4 regions of the Cobetia sp. ICG0124 genome follow, and region 2 is predicted to be linked to each of the others. Evidence: predicted binding sites of a transcription regulator. Region 2 holds the regulator's gene; each other region holds the start of a gene.
The links. The regulator sigma-54, encoded in region 2, starts transcription at its own class of promoters, with help from an activator protein. The targets are predictions, from matches to a motif close to TGGCACNNNNNTTGCTNT.

Region 1 (4,211 bases), 610 kb from region 2:
GGAAAACATGATGTCCGGCTGCGTGCGGGTCAAGGGCGATGCTTCCCAGTCCGCGGGCGCGACCGCCCACGGCGGCCTGCTGATCATCGAAGGCAACGCCTCGGCGCGCTGCGGCATCTCGATGAAGGGCGTGGATATCGTCGTCAAGGGCAACATCGGGGCCATGAGTGCCTTCATGGGCCAGGCGGGGCGCATGGTGGTCTGCGGCGACGCCGGCGAAGGACTCGGCGATTCGCTCTATGAAGCGCGACTCTACGTGAAGGGCACGGTCGCATCGCTGGGCGCGGACTGCATCGCCAAGGACATGCGTGCCGAGCACCTGGAAGAACTGGCGGAGTTGCTGGCGAGTGCCGGAATCGATGAAGACCCGGCCAGCTTCACGCGTTATGGATCTGCGCGTCAGCTCTATCACTTCAAGGTCGACAACGCCTCAGCCTACTGATCAGGATGCCCAACATGACTGACGAAACTCAAACACAGCCTTACAACCCGGCACTGCGGGAATCCGCCACCTTCGGCCGCGATGTCATCCATGAGATCCAGCGCGCGGCGGAGACGGGAATCTACGATATCCGTGGCTGGGGCGCCAAGCGCAAGGTGCCGCATTTCGATGACCTGCTGTTCCTCGGCGCCAGCATGTCGCGCTATCCGCTGGAAGGCTATCGCGAGAAGTGCGAGACCGAAGTCGTGCTCGGCACGCGCCATGCCAAGAAGCCGGTCGTGATCAGCACGCCGGTGACCATCGCCGGCATGAGCTTCGGTGCCCTGTCCGCCCAGGCCAAGGAAGCGCTGGGGCGTGGTGCCTCGGAAATCGGCACCTCCACCACTACCGGCGATGGCGGCATGACCCCGGAGGAGCGCGGCCAGTCCTCGCGCCTCGTCTATCAGTATCTGCCGTCACGTTATGGCATGAACCCGGACGACCTGCGCAAGGCCGACGCAATTGAAGTCGTGCTCGGCCAGGGCGCCAAGCCCGGCGGTGGCGGCATGCTGCTGGGCCAGAAGATTTCCGAGCGGGTCGCGGGCATGCGTACGCTGCCGCAGGGCATTGACCAGCGCAGCGCCTGTCGCCACCCGGACTGGACCGGCCCGGATGACCTGGCGATCAAGATTGCCGAACTGCGTGAGATCACCGACTGGCAGGTGCCGATCTACGTCAAGATCGGCGCGACCCGCACCTACTATGACGTCAAGCTGGCGGTGAAGGCGGGCGCGGATGTCATCGTGCTGGATGGCATGCAGGGCGGCACCGCCGCCACCCAGGATGTCTTCATCGAACACGTCGGTATCCCGACCATGGCCGCCATCCCCCAGGCCACTCAGGCACTGCAGGAGATGGGCCTGCACCGTGAGGTGCAGCTGATCGTCTCCGGTGGGATTCGCAATGGCGCCGATGTGGCCAAGGCGATCGCGCTGGGTGCCGATGCCGTGGCCATCGGTACTGCCGCCTTGATTGCGCTGGGCGACAACCATCCGCGCTATGCCGATGAGTATCAGAAGCTGGGGTCCGCCGCCGGTTTCTATGACGACTTCCAGGATGGCAAGTGTCCGGCCGGTATCTCCACCCAGGACCCGGAGCTGAGCCAGCGACTGGACCCGATCGCAGCCGGCAAGCGTCTGGCCAACTACCTGCGCGTGCTGACGCTGGAAGCCCAGACCCTGGCACGTGCCTGTGGCAAATCGCACCTGCACCACCTGGAACCGGAAGATCTGGTCGCCCTGAACGTGGAAGCCGCGGCCATGGCCCGGGTGCCTCTGGCGGGCACCAACTGGGTGCCGGGGCAGGGCGGATACTGATGGCACGATCTCTATCGTGCGTGTGCCATTGCGCATGAGAGCGATCGTGCATGGCTGCCATTGCGCATGATTGTCATGGCAAAGCTGCGAAGCCTTTTGTCAGCAAGCTCGCCGCAATGTTGTCCAGGCAAAATGTCGCAATGACAAGAACTCTGCTCCGGTTGATGTAGAAAAATATGACCTGACGATATTGAGTTATCAAAGCGCCTCACCCTTTGGAGAGCATGTAGTGTCGTGTGGATCGTGAGGTCATGATTCTCCCAGGATAAAGTTTTTCCATTCTTTCAGCATCTTGAAGATATTGAATGAGAAATATGTCAGGCGTAGCGATTGGCTTATGAGGTGAGATTGGATCAGGGCAATAATGGTGAATAAAAGCCGTTATTCACGAGTTTTGCGCTCTGTTTTGGTGCGTGAGTTCCTCTATTGATTGTTCATATGTGAAGTGGGGTTTTCAGACGATTTTGCCGGGTATATTGGGGAATGATTTTGCCGTCAATGGCACGAAATATGCTCAAGAAATGGAGTGGTAGTCGGATGCGCGTCATCGTCAAGACGGCGGCATTACAACAAGGACAATTTCTCAGAGCAGGGTCGTGTCATGAAAAGCCCGCAATCATCCTCTGTCACTGCCGGGATTCGAAGTCGGCAACACTATCCACGCATCGAGGCGCTGCCCGATGCCCAACGCTATCTGGTGGCATGCCAGTCTCCCGAGAGCCTGCCAGGCACTGGAGAGGCGGCGGGCAACGCCCGTCAGCAACTGCAGATGCATTGTCAGCTGATCAGTACGCTGCTGGGGCAGCTCGGTAGCCGCGAGGTGGGAGGCGCCGTGCAATCCGCTCCGGCAACAGAGGCGTTGCCCACGGGGCCCGCCGACAGCGCCCGCCTGCATCGCTGGTACGACGTCGATGATCGCCCCCTGGCCTGCGATGCGCTGGCGGGTGCCATCGGCGAGGTAGGCGCGGCGGGGTGTCTGGTCATCATCGGCAGTGAGCATTTCGTGTGGCAGGTCGCCAATCTGGCTCAGCTGCAGGGGCTGTTGCTGGATGACATGGTGATGCTGCCGGTCGCTGCCCTGGGGCGGCATGTGTTCTGCGTGCACTGTCAGCAGGTCAGTGAGCATGTCATCCACTCGCCGGCGGCCTGCGATGGCTGCGGCTTGATGCTGGAAGTGCGTGATCATTTTTCCAAGCGCCTCGGTGCCTACATGGGCGTGCGAATCGATGCGGAAGCCCCGGGAGAGATCCCCCCACAGGAGGAGGTGGCACCATGTCTCGCTTCATGAAGGCGCGGGTCGCCGCGGTCGATCAGCTCAGCAGCAGCGTGCGCCGTCTCACTCTGGTGCCTGCCGATGAGGCTTCCCCCTTCACGCCGTTCTCGCCGGGCAGTCATGTGGTGCTGGGCATTCCAGGAGAAGGGCGGGTGTGTCGCAACGCCTACTCATTGATCAGCCCGCCGGATGATCCCTCGCAGTACTGCATCGCGGTGCGTCGTCAGCCGGTCTCGCGTGGCGGCTCCGAAGCCATCCATTCCCGCGTCAAGGTCGGCGACGAGCTGGAGCTCAGCCCGCCGGCCAACCTCTTTCTGCCGCACTGGCAGGCGCGCCATCACCTGATGCTGGCAGGCGGCATCGGCATCACGCCGTTTCTCTCCTACCTGCCGGAACTGGAGAGGCGTGGCGCCAGCTGGGAGCTGCACCTGCGCAGCCAGGACCTCGACGTCGCCCGCTTCCCGGAGGCCGCGCCCTATCTGGCGAGTGGCAACATCACCCAGCACCGTCTCGAGCGTCCGAATCTCAAGGCCCTGCTGGCGCGTCAGCCCGCCGGCACGCACGTCTACCTCTGCGGCCCGCAGGCCATGATCGATGCCGTGAAGGACGCGGCGCGCGAGTTGCACTGGAGTCTCGCGCGCATCCATCACGAGGTCTTTGCCGCCCCGGAGCCGGGGACTCCCTTCATGGCCGTGGCGCGTGGCAGCGGCGTGGAAGTGGCGGTCGGTGCCCAGGAATCCCTGCTGGAAGCGCTGGAGCGCAGCGGTGTCGAGGTGACGAGCCTGTGTCGCGGCGGGGTCTGCGGACAGTGTCGGGTCGAGATGCTGGAGGGGGAGGCGGAACACCGTGACGCCTTCCTCGATGAACAGGAGCGGGCCAGTCAGCGCTGCGTGATGCCCTGCGTTTCCCGGGCACGCAGCCAGCGGCTGGTGCTGGATCTCTGAAACCGTCTTTCGCGAGATGGACCCCCAAGGAGCAGGAACATGCAATTTTCCCCGCGAGATGACCAGGCGTTCCATGGTCAGTTCACCTTCAAGAATTCCGACTACGCCATCCAGCGTTTTCCCTTCCCGTTCCCGGAAGATGAGTACCGTTACTCGGTCAATATCGAGCCACATGTCTTGCCGGGCAAGCCGGGTTC
Region 2 (4,211 bases):
GCGCGACCTGTTCGGTGATGCGCGAGCGCAGGTCATGCACGCTGAGGTTGGTCGAGTCGATGACCAGATCCGCCTTCTGACGAATCGGGGCCAGTGTCTGCTGCTCGATCTCGATGGCCTCGGCCAGCGTGCGGTCATTGTCACGGGTCAGCGGATGACGGCGGCGGGTCGCGGAATAGCGTTCGAGCAGGACACGGGAGTCCGTGGTCAGGTAGACGACCTGCACATCCATGCCGCTCTGACGAACGCTGTCGAGCAGTTCGGGGAAGCGACTCAGGGCATCGGGGAGGTTGCGCGCGTCAATGGAGACCGCGATGCGCCGGCGGGTGGGGCTGTCCTTTTCCAGCTGCTCGACCAATGGTGCCAGCAGCATGCCGGGCAGATTGTCGATGGCATAGTAGCCAATGTCTTCCAGCGCCTGGAGGGCAATCGATTTGCCGGAACCGGAGCGACCACTGATGATCACGATCTTCATGGAGTGCTCTCCCAGGGCGAGGTCAGCATGAGGTGAAAGCGGAGGTTCAGCGCGCCGGCAATTCGGCGATGGCCGAGGTCAGGGCATCGAACAATGCTCGCTGACTGTCTGCCTGGCGCAATGCTGCCCGGTTGGTGGGCGAGTTGAGCAGTTCCGCCACCTGGCCGAGCAGAGTGAGATGGGTGTCATCTGCCTCCTCGGGGACCAGCAGCACGAACAGCAGATCGATGGGTTCGCCATCGATGGCGTCAAAGTCGATGGGGTCACCGAGCTTCATGAACGCCGCGATGGGGGTCTTGCAGTGTGGACTGCGTGCATGTGGCACGGCCACGCCGTGGCCGATACCCGTCGAACCCAGTCTCTCGCGCCCGATCAGGCGCGAGAAGACTTCCTGGCTGTCCAGGCTGGGAATGTTCTGAGCAATGAAGGTGCTGAAGAATTCCAGCACCCGCTTCTTGCTCCCCCCGGGGACGCCGTAGAGCGTGCGCTCGGGGGGAAGGATCTGATCAAGTGTCATGGCAGAAGGTCAACGGGTCCCGGTGCCCTGAGAGCGAGCCTGGGACTTTTCCTTGTGTTTGACCAGCTGGCGGTCCAGCTTGTCGGCGAGCGCGTCGATGGCAGCGTACATGTTGGGGTCTTCTGCCAGGGCATGGAGGTCGGCGCCAGCGGCGTGCAGGGTGCAGGCAGCCTGTTGGCGTTCCTTCTCGATCGACAGTGTCACCTGAACATTGGTGATGTTGTCGTAATGCCGTTCGAGGCGAGCGAGCTTCTCGTTGACATAATCGCGGAGAGGATCGGTGAGTTCCACATGATGCCCGGTGATATTCACTTGCATGGACACGCTCCTTTATCCAGCGGGTTGCCTTTGAATTGTAACCCTTTTTGACTGCGAGCAAACCCTGATTGAACGCGCGGCCACGGTGTACCGAGCGTCTACCCCGACAATGCCCAAGCTTTGAACAAAGATCAACGCTGCGCTGCATCGTGGGGCAAGGCTTGTCTTCAACCCAGCGAGGGATATCAGCAGGTTCTTCATGAGCATCACGCCAAGCGCTTGCGCTCGCTGGAGGAGGGGATGCCCATGGCCTCGCGATACTTGGCGACCGTCCGGCGCGCTACCTCGATGCCATCACTGGCCAGCAGATCCACCAGGCGTGAGTCGGACAATGGCTTGCGCGCCGGTTCTTCCGAGATCAGCTTGCGAATGCGCGCGCGGATCGCGGTGCTGGAATGCGCGTCACCGTTGCCGCTGCCACCCACCTGACTCGAGAAGAAGAACTTGAGTTCGAACACGCCTCTCGGGGTGTGGATATATTTCTGGGTGGTCACCCGCGAGATGGTGGATTCGTGCATCTCGACCACTTCCGCGATGTTGGCGAGGATCAGCGGCTTCATGCCTTCTTCCCCCTGCTCGAGGAAGTCGATCTGGCGCGCCATGATCTCGCGGCCCACCTTGAGCAGGGTGTCATTGCGTGAGGACAGGCTCTTCATCAGCCAGCGGGCTTCCTGAAGATTGTCCTTGAGGAAGGTGTTGTCCGCGGACTTGTCGGCCCGCTTGATGAGGGCGGCATATTCCGGCTGGATACGCAGCTTGGGCAGCGCTTCCGGGTTGAGCTCGACCTGCCAGCCGTGACGCGTATGACGGACCAGCAGGTCCGGGATGACGTAATCACTGGCAGGCTCGCCCCAGGCGGACGCCGGGCGCGGGTCGAGCGCCCGTACCAGACGAATGACGTGATCCAGCTCATCATCATCCAGGCTCAGGCGACGCTTGAGCAGCTTGCGATCGTCATTGCCCAGTGCCTCGAGGAATTGCCGCACCAGACGGCGGGCCTGGGCCAGCAGCGGCAGATCGTCCGGCAGCAGGGCCAGCTGCAGCAGCAGACATTCGCGCAGGTCTCGAGCGAACACACCGGTGGGATCGAACTGCTGAAGGCGCAGCAGGACCTGCTCGAGTTCCGACGCCTTGAGGCCGGGCAGTCCCTGACCTCGCAGGCCATCGACCAGTTCGTCCAGGCTCATGCTCAGGTAGCCGGCCCCATCCACCGCATCGATCAGACTCTCCGCCATCTGGCGTTCACGTGCATCGAGGTCCGTCATCGCCAGCTGCCAGCGCAGGTGGTCCTGCAGGCTTTCGACACTGGTGTTGCGATCGAAGTCCGGCCCGTCCTCGCTCGAGCTTCCGCTGCCGGAACTGGTCAGGCTGCCTGCGTGATCCTGGTAGAGGTCCGACCAGTCACTGTCGAGAGGGTATTCTTCAGGAATCTCGCTGTTGGTCTCGGAGGTGGAGATCTCGCTCTTGTCCTGTGTCTCCGCGACATCCAGCGACTCGTATTCCTCGTCAAGCTCCAGCATGGGGTTTGACTCAAGCGCCTGCTGTATCTCCTGACGCAGGTCCAGCGTCGACAACTGCAGCAGCTGGATCGCTTGCTGAAGTTGCGGGGTCATGGTCAGGGAAGTGCCGAGTCGAAGCTGCAAGGTGGGTTTCATGGGGTCTGTCATTCACGGCAAAGGAACGTGCATCTACGCTATACCGTGGGTCGGGGCACTGACAAGGGGCAGTCGAGAATATTCAAGCAACTTGCATGCCATGTTGCCACCAAGGTGGTATGGACGTCATGCGTTCGAGTGAGGTGTGGCACTAGAGCTTGAACTCATGGCCCAGGTAGACATCACGCACCTGCTGGTTGGCGAGGATGGTGTCGGCGTCGCCATGCGCGATGATCTGACCATCGCCCACGATGTAGGCGGTATCGCAGATGTCGAGTGTCTCGCGCACGTTGTGGTCGGTGATCAGCACCCCGATACCGCGGTCGCGCAGCTGGCGCACGATGCTCTTGATCTCGCCCACCGAGATGGGGTCCACGCCGGCAAACGGCTCATCGAGCAGCACGAAGTCTGGCTCGGTGGCCAGTGCGCGAGCGATCTCCACGCGGCGGCGCTCCCCGCCGGAAAGGCTCATGCCGGCACTGTCACGAATATGCGTGATGCTGAACTCGTTGAGCAGCTCCTCCAGGCGTGCCTTGCGTCCGTTGCGATCCAGGTCCTTGCGCGTCTCGAGGATCGCCATGATGTTGTCGGATACCGAGAGCTTGCGGAAGATCGAGGCTTCCTGGGGCAGATAGCCGATGCCGGCGCGAGCCCGCTGATGCATGGCGGCGCCGGACAGGTCGTGGTCATCGATGGTCACGCTACCGGCATCCGAGCGCACGAGGCCGACGATCATGTAGAACGAGGTCGTCTTGCCGGCCCCGTTGGGGCCCAGCAGGCCTACGATGTCACCCTGGCGGATTTCCAGCGAGATGTCCTTGACGACCTTGCGACCCTTGTAGGCCTTGGCCAGATGACGAGCGCTGAGGGTACGTGGGCTGGCAGCAGTCATGTGCCATTGCTGGCATTGACCTGGCGCTTGTCCAGGAAGTATTCCACGTAGCCACCTTCGAAGGTGTCATCGCCTTTCTCCAGACGGGCATCGCCGACCAGTTCCACCCGACGTTCCAGCGCGTGGTAGCGAATGGTATTCGCCCAGCCCTTGACCAGTCGCTCGTCGGTATCGGGTTTCTGCTCCATGTAGGCGCGCTGGCCGGTGGCCTTGACCAGGGAAATCTCGCCGCTGTCGGCGCGACTGATGTCCACGCGCGCGGCATCCAGCTTCATGCTGCCCTGGCGCATTTCCACGCGACCGGTATAGGTGGCTGTGCCGGCCTTGTCATCCAGTGACAGTGAGTCGGCGGCA
Region 3 (4,211 bases), 600 kb from region 2:
ATTACAGCGCCATCACGCGCAAGAGCCGCGCGCCCAACCTGGTGCTGGAGCGTTATCTGACCGAGCTGGACGCCCTGCGCCAGGTGACACCGACACTTGTCGTCGTAGTGAATGATCGACAGCAGCTGAATCGGGACCTCGTTCAACTTCTCGGGGCCATGCGGAACGCCGGCATCGAAGGCCAGGCTGTCGCCGGGGCCCATCTCATAGAACTTGTCACCGTGGCGATAGGTGAGATGTCCTGACAGCAGGTAGATGAATTCATGTCCGGCATGGCAGAAGTTGGGGAAGACTTCGCTGGCATCATCCATGGTGATCAGGAAGGGTTCGTAGCGCTTCTTGGGGCCCTGCTTGTAGCTCAACAGTTGATAGGCATGGCCGACTTCCGTGCCGGTGCGTACCACCTGCATGCCTTGCCCGGCCTTGATGTGCTGGGCACCACGCCCATTGACATCGTAATCGCTGAACAGCTTCGAGATCGGCAGACTCAAGGCATTGCACAGCTTGTTGAGGGTATCGAGGCTGGTGGACACCTGGGCGTTCTCCACCTTGCTGATCATGCCCTGACTGACACCGGCGATACGCGAGACATCGGAAATCTTGTAGCCCTGCGAGACTCGCTGCTGCTTGAGCGCGCGCGCAATGTGCTGCTCAAGTCCCAGGCGCGTCTCGTCGGCTGCCGCGGTGATGGTCTCTTTCACCTCGGACTGCGCGGCAGGTTCTGCGGTCAGCGACGCGGTTTTCGTCTCAGTCGCTTTCGTTCGCGCTTCGTGGGCTGTCGGTTGAGGTGTGTCGGAGGAATGGGAGGATTCTCGCGGCATGGATAACTCCTGTGGCGGAGGGGGATGCGATAGGGATGAGCAGGCGGGACAAGAAACGCGTCCTTGTGGGAGTCATTGCGCGTCACCCGCGTGCGGATATCGGGTGAGATTATCAAGTTTACCGCCACCCCTCATCCACGTTGGTGGCCAGTCCTCGGTGATGCAAGCAGGCCTCAGCTCGACGCCATGCCGAGTGAGGCCTCTCAGGTCTCCTCGACGCTATGCCGAGCATGCGTCGCAGATTTCGCGCTGTTCAGCCTCGGGCGCTTTGCGCTATTGCCTCGAGGCTTTGGCTATTGCCTCGAGGTTGTGGCGCGCGATCAGCCGCGCGCCAGTCGCTTGGCCTTTTCCGGGTCATCGAAGGGCAGGGAATGACTGATGGCCGAGAGGCTGGTCTCGCCGTCAGTGCCGGTCTTGAGGGTCAGCGGGGTGCCATGCTCGGCATAGCCGGGTTCGAGACGTGCCAGCGCCATGGAGCGATCGCTCAGGCGCGAGTACATGCCCTGGGTGATGACACCGACGCACTTGCCGTCGGCGTAGATCTTGTCACCGATCTGGGCGACGTCTTTCGAGTCCAACAGCACGCCATAGACCTTGACGCGCTCCTTGCCCTGCAGCGCGAAGTGTTCGCTGGCGCCACGGAATTCGGTCTTGCCCGGTGAGACGGTGAAGTCCAGGCCCAGCTCCCACAGGGTGTCGCCCACCGGCTGGTCGGGATACGGGTAGGTTTCGGAATTGTCCGCCGGGTAGAACAGCAGGTGGCTCTCGACCCGCAGCCAGTCAAGGGTGCCGAAGCTGCACGGCTTGATGCCCATGTCGGCGCCATCTTCGAGAATCTGTTCCCACAGAGAGGGAGCGTCCTTGGCCTTGCAGAAGATCTCGTAGCCCCGCTCGCCGGTGTAGCCGGTGCGCGAGATCATCACGTGGTAGCCGAACAGCTGGGTCTGCAGATGGTGGAAGTAACGCAGCTCACGGATGCCCGGCACGTGACGCTCAAGGAAATCCACCGCGACCGGCCCCTGCAGTGACATGTCATGCATGTCGTCATCGAAGGTCAGGCTGACGGCACGCCCCAGGGCACTCTTGGCCAGCATTTCATTCGCGGTGCCCGTGCCGTGCACCACGAGATAGGAGTTCGGCGCCAGGCAATAGACGATGCAGTCGTCGACGAACTTGCCGGCCTCATTCAAGACGCTGGCGTACACCGATTTGCCCGGATACAGCTTGGACATGTCCCGCGTGGTGACGTAATCCAGCACGGCCTGAGCGTGCGGGCCGTTGCAGTGGATCTTCTTGAGCCCCGAGACATCCATCAGACCGGCGCGGGTGCGGATGGTCTCGTGGTCATCGGCCGTGTCCGAGACGGCGTAATTCCAGGCAGTGCCCATGCCATTCCAGTCTTCCAGCTCCGCGCCCAGCTTGCGGTGTTGTTCGGCCAATGCCGAGATGCGCCATGAATTCGCCATGCGTCCCTTTCTCCTGTGAGTCGTGCTGCCTAGCGTAAGTGGGTGGTGCCGTAGTCCTGCTGGTGCTGGCGGAGATGGCGCGCAAGACGCGCATTCGCCGCAGGAGGTGTTGTTGTTCTGTTGCCTCTTCAGGCGCCTCTTCAGGCGCTTCACAAGGACTTGTGCCTGCTGCTTGCCTTGCCTGATCGCATGAGTGTCGATTCTTGAAAGGAAAGAAACATTCCTCATGGTTAAGCAAGGGGCTTGCCAATTCCGTCAAAGGCCATGGACACGGCAATCCTTGAGCGGGTCAGGCGCTGATTGGCAGCACGAATTCGGGCGTGAATATCAGCGCTTTGCGTCATGCTGGTGCGAAGAGGGGGCTTTGGGCACCGAAATGATGCCTATTTCGAGAAACGGGCAGGATTTCACTCAGGATCACCTGGCGTTTTATGTGGGGTAAAACGAGCTCGGAAAATAAATTCCCATGCAAAACATGAGGTTGATGAAAAGTTCTGGGCGGCAGCTGGCGAAATGGCATGCTGCATGCTTTTCTTTGAGGGAAATAAAGTTGACCAGCAGGAATCACAAAAACTCGTTTCATCCGCTATCTTGGCGTGGCGTGTCACCACAAGGGGTCAGGTTTCCCGGGGTGGCAGACAGTGTCGAGGGAGATGGAACCCGGTCCGCTCTCAGAGGAAACCCAGATGTCACCCGAAAAGGCGCAACAGTTCATCAAGGATCACGATATTCGCTACTTGCTGGCGCAGTTCGTGGATATTCATGGCGCTGCCAAGACCAAGTCCGTGCCGGCCAATTGCCTGATGGATGTGGTCGAGAAGGGCGCCGGCTTTGCCGGCTTCGCCGTCAGTGGTCTCGGCATGTCGCCGGAGGGGCCGGACTTCATGGCGCGTGGCGATCTGGACTCGCTGTGCCTGGTGCCGTGGCAGCCGGGCTATGCGCGCATGGCCTGTGATGGCTACGTCAATGGGCAACCGTTCGCCAACGACAGCCGTGTGGTACTGCTCAAGCAGCTGGAGCGCATGAAGGAGAAGGGCTGGACACTCAATAGCGGGCTGGAGCCGGAATTCTCACTGTTCCGCCGGGGGGAAGCGGGTGAGCTGTTGCCGGTGGATGAGAGCGATACCCTCGCCAAGCCCTGCTACGACTACAAGGGCCTGTCACGTTCGCGTGAATTCCTCGAGCGTCTGGTCGAATCGCTGCAGGCGGTGGACTTCGACGTCTATCAGATCGATCACGAGGACGCCAATGGCCAGTTCGAGATCAACTACACCTACAGCGATGCGCTGACCTCGGCAGACCGCTTCACCTTCGTGCGCATGGCTGCCGGCGAGATCGCCAATGACCTGGGCATGGTGTGCTCCTTCATGCCCAAGCCGCTGGCGGACCGCCCGGGCAACGGCATGCACTTCCACCTGTCCGTGTGTGATGACACCGGCCGCAATCTGTTTGGCGATGACTCCGATTCCCAGGGCATGGGCCTGTCGCCGCTGGCGTATCACTTCCTCGGCGGTCTGCTGGCGCATGCCCCGGCGCTGTGTGCCTTTGCCGCGCCGACCGTCAATTCCTACAAGCGTCTGGTCGGGGGTGGCAGCACCAGCGGCGCGACCTGGGCGCCGGTCTTCGTCGCCTACGGGGACAACAACCGCTCGGCCATGGTGCGCGTGCCCTACGGTCGCCTCGAGTTCCGCCTGCCGGACGCCGGCTGCAACCCCTATCTCGTGCACGCCGCCATCATCGCGGCGGGGCTGGATGGCGTGGCGCGCAAGCTGGACCCGGGCACGCCCCACAACATCAATCTCTACTCGCTGACCCCGAGCGAATGCGCCGAGAAGGGCATCGAGACGCTGCCGCAGAATCTGGCCCTGGCCATCGATGCGCTCGAGGCGGACAGCATTCTGCGCGAGAGCCTGGGCGAGGGGAT
Region 4 (4,211 bases), 1.1 Mb from region 2:
AGGTCCCTTCGAGCTGTTCGGTCGCGAGCATCAACTGGGCTTCGGCTATATGCAGCTGAAGGAAGAGTACGAGATCTGGAGTCGCACTCCGGCGAGCAGCGTGCCGGCGCTGGGCAGCTTCACCGATCGTGACGACCCGGCACTGGCCGAGCCCGAATGGGGCGAGTGGGGCCTGAGCGATGACACCGAGACTAGGCAGGAAGGCTTCTACGCCGTCACGCGTTTCTCGCTGGCAGACCCCGTGCATCTGATCCTCGGTGCCCGCCTGACGGATTGGGAGATCGACCAGAACTACCGCGGTGAGCGCAGCTATGAGTACAACGACGAGTTCACGCCCTATGCCGGCCTGATCGTCGATATCACCGACAACCTCACCGCGTACACCAGCTACACGCAGATCTTCAACACCCAGAGCGAACGCGCCCCCGATGGCGCCCTGCTCGATCCGCTGGAAGGCACCAGCTATGAAGCGGGCCTGAAGGCCGAGCTGTTCAATGACCGCGCTGACGTGTCCTTCGCCGTCTTCCGCAGCGAGCAGGACAATCTGGCCGTCGAGATCCCCGGCGTCTATGTCGCGGGCACTACCGATCAGGCCTACACCGAATCCGACGGCGCGGTGGTGGAAGGGTTCGAGCTGGAAGTGGCCGGTGAAGTCGCCCCGGGCATCAACCTCTCCGCCAGCTACGCGCTGGTGGATGCCGAGGATTCCGATGGCACCCAGCTCAATACCAGCTATCCACGCCAGCAGGCCAAGGTCTACGCCACCTGGCAGCTGCCCGGTGACTGGTCACGCCTGACCCTGGGCGCCGGCGGCACCTGGCAGGGCGACACCTATCGTGACGCCGATACCCCGACCGGCACCGCCAAGGTCGGTCAGGGCGATGTCTTCCTGGCCAACGCCATGGCGCGCTATCGCATCAATGACCACTTCAGTACCCAGCTCAACGTCTCCAACCTCTTCGATGAGGAGTACTACACCCAGCAAGGCTTCTACAGCCAGTACCTCTATGGTGCGCCGCGCAGTGCCCTGCTGAGCATGACCTACGACTTCTGAGGACAGGCGCGTCAAGGATTCTCCCTTGCGACTCACACGACTTTCCTGCGCCATTGGCCTGGCCATCATGCACTACCCGACCACCCTCCAGCACGCCTTCGGCACGACGGTCATCGAGGAAAAGCCGCAGCGCATCGCCACCGTCGCCTGGGCCAATCATGAGGTGCCGCTGGCACTCGGCGTGGTACCGGTGGGCTTTCCGCGCCAGGCCTTCGGGGATGACGACGATGACGGCATGATGCCGTGGGTCAAGGCGCGCCTGGAGGAGCTTGACGCCGGCGAGTACACGCTGTTCGACGAGGGCGATGGCATCGATTTCGAAGCGGTGGCCGCCAGCCAGCCGGACGTCATCCTGGCGGCCTATTCCGGCATGAGCGAGGCCGACTATCAGACACTGAGCAAGATCGCGCCGGTGGTGGCACGTCCGGGGCCGCGCTGGTCCTCCAGCTGGCGCGACATGATCCGCCACGACAGTGCCGGCATGGGCATGGCCACCGAGGGTGAGGCGCTGATCGAGCGTCTCGAGGCCCGGATCGCCGAGAACATCGCGGATCATCCCGAGATCCAGGGCAAGTCGATCATCGTGATCAGCCACATCGACCCCACCAATCTGAGCCGCATCGCCTTCTACAACGACAACGATGCCCGAGTGCGCTTCTTCCACGAGCTGGGCATGGTCTCGCCGCCATTCGTCAGCGAGACCGCCGTCGAGGGTCGCTTTGCCGGTCAGATCAGCGCCGAGCGCCTCGATGAGCTGGCCGATGTCGATATCGTGCTGACCTACGGTGGCCAGCCGCTGATCGACCGCCTCAACGAGCATCTGCTGACCTCCCGCCTGCCCGCCATCCAGCAGGACGCCGTGGTGCTGCTGGAGAACGGCCCGATGGGCACTGCCGCCAACCCCACACCTCTCTCGATTCCCTGGGTACTCGACGACTATGTTGACCAGCTAAACACTGGGAATCCCCGGCAGGTACCGACCCAACGCCGCCCCGGCAATTGCCGCCCCACTCATGCCCAGGACACCACGACGCGAACGCGATGAGGGAAAGCCTTTCTCAACCGCCTGAACCACAGAAGACTCCTGCAGATCCTTCTCGACTACGTCTGTCATCGTGTGTCCTTTATCTATCGCTGCTGCCCTTTTACCTTGTGTGAAGCCACACGGGAAATCGGGAGCAAGCCGTTGTTTTTGTATGTGCTAATAAAGCACCACCAAAGTATAAGACTTTGGTGAGAGGCACAACGAACCGACGCGCCGGATCACGCAACCATGAGCCACAGCAATGGCAACCCCTTGGGAGGCACGCTTTCTGCTAAACATTCAGCGAGGCACCGATAGGCATACAACAATCGAAAATCTACACCAATGGAGCGCTAGGGTTCCGGTGACTGGCTGATAGCCGTCACGACTGGTCCGAGAGCACTCGACCTCCAAGCTGGGGGTTACACGGCGGGACAAAAGCCCGGGAGACGCAACGCCTGAAAAGGTCGGCGCCTCTCACTTTTTCCGCCGGAGATAACGACAATGACCCAGCCCACTCGCCTTTCCCCGTCTACGACTTCCCTCTCGGATGCCTGCGCTCAGGCGCCATCCGCTGCTGTCGCATCTGATTCCCCTGCGGTATCCGTCGTATCCAGCAAGACCTCCCGACATGCCGCGCTGGCCGGCGCGCTGCTGCTTGGCGCATCGCTGAGCCCGCAGGCCATGGCGCAGAATTCCTTCAGCGTGTGCTGGTCGGTATATGCCGGCTGGATGCCGTGGGAATACGCGGATACCCAGGGTATCGTCGACAAGTGGGCCAAGAAGTACGACATCAATATCGATGTGGTGCAGGTCAACGATTACGTCGAGTCCATCAATCAGTACACCTCCGGCAATGTCGATGGCTGCGCCATGACCAACATGGACGCCCTCACCCTCCCTGCCGCCAGCAGCGTCGATTCCACCGCGCTGATTCTGGGCGACTACTCCGATGGCAATGACGGCGTGATGGTGCGCGACGGCGATTCCATCGAGTCCCTGAAGGACCGTGAGGTCAATCTGGTGCAGTTCAGTGTCTCCCACTACCTGTTGGCACGTGCGCTGGACAGCGTCGGCATGAGCGAGCGCGACCTCACCACCACCAATACCGGCGATGCCGATATCGTGGCGCTGGCCAGCAACCCGGATACCCAGGCCGTGGTCACCTGGAATCCGCAGCTGGCCACCCTCAAGGACATGCCCGGCTATACCGAAGTCTTCAACTCCAGCGACATCCCCGGCGAGATTCTCGATCTGATGGTCGTCAATACCCAGACGCTGAAGGACAACCCGGACTTCGGCCATGCGCTGGTCGGCGCCTGGTATGAGGTGATGGAGAAGATGAAGGCTGGCGATGAAGCCGCGCTCTCCCAGATGGCCGATGCCGCCGGCACCGACCTCGCCGGCTATCAGTCCCAGCTGGCCGCGACCCACATGTACTACACCCCCGCCGAGGCCGTGGCCGCCTTCAATGCGCCGAGCCTCAAGGACACCATGCAGCACATCGCCGACTTCAGCTTCGCGCAGGGGCTGCTGGGCGAAGGCGCGCCGGATGCCGGCTTCATCGGCATCGAGACGCCTGCCGGCATCGTCGGCAATGAGGGCAACGTGATGCTGCGCTTCGACCCGAGCTACACCGCCGCACTGGCCGACAGCCAGTAACGCCACGCGGTGGATGACGCGCACCAGCCGCAGGAAAGCTGTCTCTGTGGCTGGTGAACCGACCGCCTCCCTCGACCGCACCTCTCGTTCGCACCCGTGGAGCCCGCGCATGAAACGCCTGATCAATCTGACACCCTCCCGTGGTGGCCGCTGGCTGCTCGGTGGCCTGCCCTTCGCGCTGCTGGCCATCCTCTACATCGTGCAGTCCAACCAGCGACTGCTCGACAACCCCAACGACCGCCTGCTGCCGTCCTTCGCGTCCATGGGCGAGTCCTTCGCCAAGCTGGCCACCGAGGTCAACGTGCGCACCGGTGACCTGCCGCTGTGGACCGACACCTTCGCCAGCCTCGAACGCCTGCTGGCCGGCGTGCTGATCAGTGCGCTGATTGGCCTGAGCGTCGGCCTGCTCACCGGCGGCCTGCCACTGCTGCGCGCCAAGCTGTCACCGCTGATCACCGTGCTGTCCCTGAT

Region 1: the regulator sigma-54 is predicted to act here: its motif matches at 2,297-2,314, upstream of CU110_RS09305 (dimethylamine monooxygenase subunit DmmA family protein).
Region 3: the regulator sigma-54 is predicted to act here: its motif matches at 2,519-2,536, upstream of CU110_RS09330 (aminomethyltransferase family protein).
Region 4: the regulator sigma-54 is predicted to act here: its motif matches at 2,357-2,374, upstream of CU110_RS06795 (putative urea ABC transporter substrate-binding protein).

The regions. Positions count from the first base shown of each region.
Region 1 is NZ_CP024893.1:2,005,472-2,009,682, reverse strand. Features, by position in the region: gene CU110_RS09315 (protein glxC) at 1-442, shown strand, start outside; gene CU110_RS09310 (FMN-binding glutamate synthase family protein) at 457-1,797, shown strand; gene CU110_RS09305 (dimethylamine monooxygenase subunit DmmA family protein) at 2,399-3,085, shown strand; gene CU110_RS09300 (PDR/VanB family oxidoreductase) at 3,070-4,014, shown strand; gene CU110_RS09295 (DUF3445 domain-containing protein) at 4,054-4,211, shown strand, end outside.
Region 2 is NZ_CP024893.1:2,610,999-2,615,209, reverse strand. Features, by position in the region: gene rapZ (RNase adapter RapZ) at 1-475, opposite strand, end outside; gene CU110_RS12270 (PTS sugar transporter subunit IIA) at 522-992, opposite strand; gene raiA (ribosome-associated translation inhibitor RaiA) at 1,002-1,310, opposite strand; gene CU110_RS12260 (RNA polymerase factor sigma-54) at 1,517-2,965, opposite strand; gene lptB (LPS export ABC transporter ATP-binding protein) at 3,117-3,857, opposite strand; gene lptA (lipopolysaccharide transport periplasmic protein LptA) at 3,854-4,211, opposite strand, start outside.
Region 3 is NZ_CP024893.1:2,011,059-2,015,269, reverse strand. Features, by position in the region: gene CU110_RS09340 (LysR family transcriptional regulator) at 1-245, shown strand, start outside; partial or broken gene CU110_RS09335 (XRE family transcriptional regulator) at 174-821, opposite strand; gene CU110_RS09330 (aminomethyltransferase family protein) at 1,142-2,287, opposite strand; gene glnT (type III glutamate--ammonia ligase) at 2,974-4,211, shown strand, end outside.
Region 4 is NZ_CP024893.1:1,477,361-1,481,571, reverse strand. Features, by position in the region: gene CU110_RS06810 (TonB-dependent siderophore receptor) at 1-1,054, shown strand, start outside; gene CU110_RS06805 (iron-siderophore ABC transporter substrate-binding protein) at 1,080-2,099, shown strand; guanidine-I (ykkC/yxkD leader) riboswitch at 2,421-2,529, shown strand; gene CU110_RS06795 (putative urea ABC transporter substrate-binding protein) at 2,583-3,740, shown strand; gene CU110_RS06790 (ABC transporter permease subunit) at 3,850-4,211, shown strand, end outside.